Luteipulveratus mongoliensis: one gene and its partner. The main gene of each other region encodes a partner of the protein of the gene in region 2 in a complex. Links are inferred from orthologs where the notes say so. Each region holds a gene or a part of one and is shown on either strand. Other genes may lie near its edges.

What was found. The genes of interacting proteins can lie anywhere in the genome.
Region 1: the proteins of VV02_RS20400 (region 2) and VV02_RS13825 are in contact, whole or in part, in a cryo-EM structure (PDB 8Z21), measured with the Escherichia coli proteins. The link is inferred for Luteipulveratus mongoliensis from one-to-one orthologs.

What each region holds. Positions count from the first base shown.
Region 1 is NZ_CP011112.1:2,898,223-2,901,889, forward strand. Bases 1-2,983 are described here. They hold VV02_RS13825 (ABC transporter ATP-binding protein), read left to right. Parts: upstream 1-939; coding sequence 940-2,028; downstream 2,029-2,983. Other genes in these bases: VV02_RS13820 (ABC transporter ATP-binding protein), read left to right, coding at 1-934; alaS (alanine--tRNA ligase), read left to right, coding at 2,260-2,983. In the rest of the region: more of alaS, read left to right, coding at 2,984-3,667. UniProt on the Escherichia coli protein: Part of the ABC transporter complex OppABCDF involved in the uptake of oligopeptides and of the ABC transporter complex MppA-OppBCDF involved in the uptake of the cell wall murein tripeptide L-alanyl-gamma-D-glutamyl-meso-diaminopimelate.
Region 2 is NZ_CP011112.1:4,315,644-4,319,759, reverse strand. Bases 834-3,580 are described here. They hold VV02_RS20400 (ABC transporter permease), read right to left. Parts: upstream 2,814-3,580; coding sequence 1,854-2,813; downstream 834-1,853. Other genes in these bases: VV02_RS20395 (XRE family transcriptional regulator), read right to left, coding at 3,099-3,580; VV02_RS20405 (ABC transporter substrate-binding protein), read right to left, coding at 834-1,786. In the rest of the region: more of VV02_RS20405, read right to left, coding at 20-833; more of VV02_RS20395, read right to left, coding at 3,581-4,116. UniProt on the Escherichia coli protein: Part of the ABC transporter complex OppABCDF involved in the uptake of oligopeptides and of the ABC transporter complex MppA-OppBCDF involved in the uptake of the cell wall murein tripeptide L-alanyl-gamma-D-glutamyl-meso-diaminopimelate.

The sequences.
Region 1 (3,667 bases), 1.4 Mb from region 2 along the record:
CCTGGACCAGGGCAAGACGTTGGCGATCGTGGGCGAGTCCGGGTCGGGCAAGAGCGTCTCCAGCATGGCCGTGATGGGTTTGCACGATCCGAAGCGAACCCGGATCAGCGGATCCATCGAGCTGGACGGGACCGAGATGGTCCGCGCTTCCTCGTCGGTCATGCGCCGGATGCGCAGCAGCACGGTCTCGATGATCTTCCAGGACCCGCAGAGCTCGTTCCACCCGTTCAAGAAGATCGGGCCGCAGATCGCCGAGGGCTACCTGGCGCACCACAAGGTGTCCAAGTCAGTGGCGATGAAGCGAGCGGTCGAGATGCTCGACCGCGTCGGTATCCCCAACCCGGATCGTCGGGCAAAGCAGTACCCGCACGAGTTCTCGGGCGGTATGCGTCAGCGCGCAATGATTGCTCTCGGTCTGATCAATGACCCGAGACTGCTCATCGCTGACGAGCCGACGACGGCTCTGGACGTCACGGTCCAGGCTCAGATCCTGGACCTGCTGAACGATCTCCAGCGCGAGTTCGGGTCGGCCATCGTGCTGATCACGCACGACCTCGCGGTGGTCGCCGAAGTCGCTGACGACGTCATGGTGATGTACGGCGGCAGGGCGGTCGAGCACGGCACGGCGAAAGAGGTGCTCGCGACACCGCGGCATCCCTACACCTGGGGCCTGCTCGGCTCGGTGCCCAAGCTGTCGGCCAAGGGCGGCAACCTGCGCACCATCCGTGGTCTCCCGCCGTCGTTGATCAACCTGCCGACCGGGTGCTCGTTCCACCCACGGTGTGACTTCATGGACCGGGTGGGCGGGGGCCTGTGCTCCAAGGAGCTGCCGGCCCTGGAGGTTCGCGGAGGCGACAGTACGCGTACGTCGCGCTGCCACCTTGCTGACCCCGGAGGCATCTTCGATGCCGAGATCGCCTCGACCCTGGAGTGATGGACATGAGCACAGCAGACACCGAGACCTCGGACACGGTGGTCCATCCCCGACGTGGCGGCCCGCGCGAGGCACTGCTCGAGGTCACCGACCTGGTCAAGCACTACCCGGTCAAGGAGTACAACGGCCTCTTTCCGGCCAACAAGAGCGTTCGCGCTGTTGACGGCGTCTCGTTCGACGTCGCGCCTGGCGAGACACTCGGCTTGGTGGGGGAGTCCGGTTGCGGCAAGACGACAACTGGCCGCCTGGTCACCCGACTGCTCGAGCCGACGTCCGGCTCGATCAAGTTCGACGGCCAGGAGATCGGCCATGCCAAGGAGCGGGCGCTACGGCCCCTGCGCCGTGACATGCAGCTGATCTTCCAGGACCCGTACCAGTCGCTGAACCCGCGGCAGACGGTCAACACGATCATCAGCACGCCCCTGGAGATCCACAACTTGGTCCCCAAGGACAAGCGCAAGGCCAGGGTCCAGGAACTGCTTGAGCTGGTCGGCCTCAACCCGGAGCACATCAACCGGTACCCGAACGAGTTCTCGGGCGGCCAGCGGCAGCGCATCGGGATCGCGCGAGCGCTGGCCGTCGAGCCGCGGCTGATCGTCGCTGACGAGCCGGTCTCCGCGCTCGACGTCTCGATCCAGGCGCAGGTGATGAACCTGCTCGAGAAGCTGCGGCGTGAGCTGAACCTGGCGTTCGTGTTCGTGGCGCACGACCTCGGTGTCGTTCGGCACTTCTGTGACCGGGTCGCGGTGATGTACCTCGGCAAGATCATGGAGGTCGGTGACCGCGAGGACATCTACGAGGCCCCGCAGCACCCGTACACCCAGGCTCTGCTGTCCGCGGCCCCTGACCTCAACGTCGTGCGCGGCGCTGAGCCGAAGGAGCGCATCAGGCTGGAGGGCGATGTACCGAGCCCGATCAATCCGCCGAGTGGATGCCGCTTCCGCACCCGCTGCTGGAAGGCGCAGGAGATCTGCTCGCAGGAGGAGCCGGTCCTGCAGATCAAGACCGGGGCCCGCGAAGGCCACAGCATCGCCTGCCACTTCCCGGAGATCAAGGACGACCTGACCGCGACGTTGGAGGACACTCCCGTCTAGTCGGATCAACCCGAAACAGATGTCGGTGCGCACGGCCCTCAACGGTAGGGTCGTGCGCATCGATGTGTCCTGCAAGAGGAGAGTCAGTGAGCGTTCTGCTGGGTGAGTGCACCCGGATGGTCAGGCGAGCTATCCAGGGCCGATCGGCCCTGCCTCCGACGCCCTGACCCTCCGCCGGCGCTGATGCCGGCTGCGCAGCTGGTGCTGCGCCCGAACGATGAAGGAACCCTCATGGAGACCGCTGAGATCCGCCGCCGCTGGCTGCGCTACTTCGAGAGCAAGGGCCACTCGGTCGTGCCGAGCGCCCCGCTGATCTATGACGACCCCAACCTGCTGTTCGTCAACGCCGGCATGGTGCCGTTCAAGCCCTACTTCCTCGGTCAGCAGACCCCGCCCTGGGAGCGCGCGACCAGTGTGCAGAAGTGTGTGCGGACCGGCGACATCGACGAGGTCGGCAAGACCTCCCGTCACGGCACGTTCTTCCAGATGAACGGCAACTTCTCCTTCGGCGACTACTTCAAGCGCGGCGCCATCGAGATGGCCTGGGAGCTGTTGACGACGCCTCAGCCAGACGGTGGATACGGACTGGACGCGGATCGCCTCTGGCCGACCGTCTTCAAGGACGACGACGAGGCGTACGCCTTGTGGCGCGACGTGATCGGCATCCCGGAGGCGCGGATCACCCGGCGCGACGAGAACGACAACTACTGGCACATGGGCGTAGCGGGTCCCGGTGGTCCGAGCTCGGAGATCTTTGTCGACCGCGGTCCCGAGTACGGCGTCGAGGGCGGGCCGGCGGTCGATGAGGACCGCTACATGGAGATCTGGAACCTCGTCTTCATGCAGTACGAGCTCTCCGCAGTGCGCAGCAAGGCGGACTTCGACGTGGCGGGCGAGCTGCCCGCGCGCAACGTCGACACGGGAATGGGCCTGGAGCGCATCGCCTCGCTGCTGCAAGGCGTCGACAACCTGTACGAGATCGATGAGGTCTTCCCGGTGCTGGACCGTGCCGCGGAGATGACGGGCAAGAAGTACGGCGCTCACTCCGGGCCGGACGCGGCGCACAGCCACCCGGACGACATCCACCTGCGGGTGGTGGCCGATCACGTGCGTTCGTCGCTGATGCTGATCGGTGACGGGGTCACGCCGGGCAACGAGGGGCGCGGCTACGTGCTGCGCCGGATGCTGCGGCGCGCGGTGCGGGCGATGCGTCTGCTCGGTTATGCGGACAAGGCGCTCCCGGAGCTGCTTCCGATCAGCATGGACCGGATGAAGGCGTCCTACCCCGAGCTGGAGACCGACTTCGCGCGGATCAGCCAGATCGCCTATGCCGAGGAGGAGGCGTTCCGTCGCACCCTGGAGTCCGGGACGACCATCCTCGACACCGCGGTGACCAAGGCCAAGCAGACGCAGGCGTCGACCGGTGACCAGGGGCCGGCGCGGCTGTCGGGTGCTCAGGCGTTCCAGCTGCACGACACCTACGGATTCCCGATCGACCTGACGCTGGAGATGGCGTCCGAGCACGGTGTCGAGGTCGATGAGCCGGGCTTCCGCCGGCTCATGCAGGAGCAGCGCGACCGGGCCAAGGCGGACGCCAAGTCCAAGAAGTCGGTTCACGGCACCACCGAGGTGTGGAAGG
Region 2 (4,116 bases):
TCCTGACTTGCGGAACGGGCTACTTCACACCCATGGACAGGTAGTCGTACATCCCGTAGGCGTCGCTGTAGAACACGTTGCTCAGTCGCGAGCTACGCAGCAGCAGAACCTTGCCGTAGAGACCGGGGTAGACCTCGGCCTCCTGCATCACGCGCTTGTCGATCGCGCCGTACTGCGCGTCTCGCGCGCCCTTGTCGACGGTGGCGACAGCCTTGTCGAGCATCTGGTTGACCTGCGGAATGCGCACGCTCACGTTGGATGAGCCACCGGTCTCCCGGATGACGCGGCTGTCGACGATCTGCGAGATGAACCCGAAGCCGTCGTTCCAGTCCGCACCCCAGCTGTTGGTGGCGAGACCGACACCGTTCTTGCGCATGTAGGGCGGGTTGCCGGCGAACTGGGAGAAGTAGTCACCGGACGGAACACCCTTGAGCGTGAGCTTGATGCCGATCCGCTTGAGTGACTGCTGCACCGACTCGGCGGTGGCCCGCTCCTTCGGGCGGTCGGCCCGGTAGAGCATGGTCGTGGAGAAGCCGTTCGGCTGACCGCACTTGGTCAGGCTCTCCTTGGCCTTGGTCAGGTCGCCCTTGTGGTCCTTGCCGTTCGGGTACAGGTCGAACTTGGAGTAACCCGGGATGCTCGGCGGCATGACCGTCGTCGCGAGGTCACCACCGGAGAACTGGCCGCCGTACGCCGTCTGGTAGCCCGTCTGATCGATGCCGTACATCACGGCCCTGCGGCACTCGATGTTGTCGAACGGCTTCACCTGCGACGTGATCGACAGGTACTGCAGGCGCGCGATGGTCGGGTTGTCCGACCGAGCCTTCAGCGCCGGGTCCGCGAGAATGGTGCCCTGGGCCGCAGCCTGGACACCCGTACCAGCGATGTCGACATCGAGGCTGCCGTCCTTGATGCGGTTGTCGATGTCATTGGCGTCGACGTTGAGCGTGACCTCGTAGCCGTCCGGCAGCGCCTTACGCAGCGGGTCGGTCTTGGCGTCCCAGTGCGGGTTGCGCTTCAGGGTGTAGAGCTTGCCGTTCTGCACCTTGTCGAACATGTAGGGACCACTGGAGATCACGTGGTTGCGGTACTTCGAGCCCGTGTCCTTGGCCTGCGGCACAGGCACGGTCTGCGGCAGCTGGGCCAGGTAGTCGAAGCCACCGAAAGCCTGCTTGAGGTGGAAGACGATCGTGTAGTTGTCCGGGGTGCTGATCGCCGAGTCGGTGTTCATCCCCTTGGACTTGTAGGGGCCCTTCCAGTCCTTCGGCAGGTTGAGGAACTGCTCGAAGTACGCCGGACCGTTGGGGAAGGTGACCTTGTCGGTCGAGCGAAGGACCGCGTACTTCACGTCCTGCGCCGTCACCTCCTTGCCGTCCTCGTACTTGACGCCCTTGCGAATCTTGTACGTCCAGGTCTTGCCGCCATCGGTCGGCTTGCCGAGGCTCTCAGCAAGGTCCGGGACCAATTCATTGCTGGCCTTGCCGGGAGCCGCCTTGAAGGTCAGCAGCGAGCGGCCGTAGACGCGCAGGAAGTCCCAGGACATGCCGTAGTACGTCTCACCGGGGTCTGGGGTGTCCCAGTCCTCGGAGTGGGCGAGCTTGATGATGCCGCCCTTCTTGGTGGACGGGTTGAGCACCGACGTCAGGCCGGCGTTGAAGGCTTCCTTACCGCCCTTGCCGTTGCCGTCACCGGAGGTGCCGTCGCTGGAGCTGCCCCCGCATGCGGTCAGCCCCAACGCGAGCACGGCGCCAGCGGCGACCGTGAGCTTCAATCGCTGTTTTCTCATGGTGTGGGTACACCCCTTCTGTGTGGAGCTGGCCGTTTGTCGAGCCAGGTGCGGTGGTGTCGAGGAGTCATCGGTTGCCCTTCGGGTCGAGCGCATCGCGCAGCCCGTCCCCGAAGAGGTTGAAGGCCAGCACGGTCACGAAGATCGCGAGTCCGGGCCAGAGCATGAAGTGCGGCATCGTGTAGTAAGAGACCGCATCAGAGAGCATTCCGCCCCACGTCGCGGTGGGCGCCTTGATGCCGACACCGAGGTAGGACAGGGCGGCCTCGAACAGGATGTTGGTCGGGATCAGCAATGTCGCGTAGATCAGGATCGGCGGCATGAGGTTGGGTAGCACTTCACTGACCAGGATGTGAGGACGCTTGGCGCCTAGGCTTCGGGAGGCATCGATGAATTCGCGCTCGCGCAGAGACAACGTCTGGCCGCGCACGATCCGGCCGATGTAGGGCCAGTTGAAGAAGCCAATGATGAACACCATCAGGGTGATTCGCAGCGGATCGCCCTTCAAGCCGAAGGCCGCGTCCGGGATGACTCCGGCGAGGGCGATGGCGAAGACCAGGATGGGGAACGCGAGGAACAGGTCCATCAGCCGGCTGATCAGCGCATCGACCCGACCGCCGAAGAAGCCGGCGATGATCCCCATCGTGGTGCCAATGACCACCGACAGCAGCGTCGCAAGGAAGGCGATCAGCAGCGAGATGCGCGAGCCGTAGACGACCCGGCTGAAGATGTCGCGACCCTTCTGCGGCTCGACGCCCATCAGGTGATCCCAGCTCATGCCGCCGAACTTGCCGTGCGGGGCCATCGTGCCGCCCTGGGTGTCCACCAGGTCGGTGTGCCAGACGTTGGGGTCGGTGCCGAAGATGTTGACGATGAGCGGTGCGAAGATCGCCATCAGCGTGAGCAGCACGATGACGATGCCTCCGCCCATGGCTACGCGGTCGCGCTTGAGGCGGCTCCAGGCGATGCGGCCGAGCGACCGCCCTTCGATCTTCTTGGCTTCAGCGAGGGTCTCAAGCTGTGGCACGTGCCCAGGGCCGACTTCGAGCGGAGCGGTCACGGGAACCCAGCACCTACCTTGTCATCCAGAATGTGAGATCAAGACTGCCGCCTCAACCTGACGCCCGTGGGCGTTTGAGTCAAAGGCTTCCGGATCCCTGTTGCTCAATCGTGACCGGATGGTGGGCGGACCCCAGGCTCGACGGATGCGGGCTGAGTCGACACGCCTCGTGGCTGCGAGCGCTCGTCGGCTCGTTGCGGGTTCGCCAGTGCGACGACGCGTTACGGAGGAGGTGGCGCGTTGGCCGCGGCGTCATCCGTCCGCTGGCGAAACGGCGGGCCGGTGCGGAGGCTCAGATGGTGTGTCTGCGTCGCACGCTGCCTGGGCCTTGTCGAGGTGCTCTGTGATTTGTTGCTCGAGCCATGGGTCGGAGCGTTCGACAGCGATCTGCAGGGCCTCGTGATGGACCCGCACTGCGTCCTGGGCGGATCCACCCAGGAGAAGGGCGCACCCAAGGTCGTCGAGTACCCGGGCTTCGGCCATCCGATCACCGAGCGCATGCAGTTTCTGTGCGGACTCTTGCAAGTTCGCGACCCCTTGAGCGTGCATGCCCAGTTCCACCCGTGTCAGGCCAATGGAGCCCAGCGTGATGGCGATTCCACGCTCATCCATCGTTGTTCGCCGTAGGGCAAGGGCCTCCTCGTGACATTCGAGAGCACTGTCGTACTCCTCGCGATCGCGGTGGAGCGATCCGAGTAGGAATAGCGCCTTGGACTGCCCTCTTGCATCGTCAATCTGTCTATTGATGTGGAGAGCCTCACTCGCATATTCGGCGGCGTCGTCAGCCCTGCCCATGCGCCTCAAGACGTTGCCGGCATTCAGGGTCACGAGCGAAACGAAGCGATTCTGCTTGTGGGCAAGGAACTCGACCTTGCTCATGTTCAGATATCTCAATGCAGAGTCTGAATGTCCGAGTTGAGCATGGGCTACTCCAAGGTCTGCGTTGAGCATGGCGTGGATCTTTCCTGGGGGAGCCACGGTGAGCGCATGTTCCAGGATTGCCGCCCACGTCGATGTGCGTTCGTTGGCGAGGAAGTAGGTCGAGAGGCCAGCCGCAACGTCGGCTACAGCTGATGGCGCGATCTCCTGAGCTTGCGCCATCAGTAGGCGGACGTTGGGTATCTCTCGTTCGAACCAGTCCCTTGCTTCCGCCGCGGTCGAGACCATGGACGGCTTTGCAACCTTGGGCAGCGGACGGAGGCTCTGACGCGCGTTTGCCGGCTCAAAGACCGCTGACGCGTGCCAGGCCATGTCTACATAGTGCTCGAGG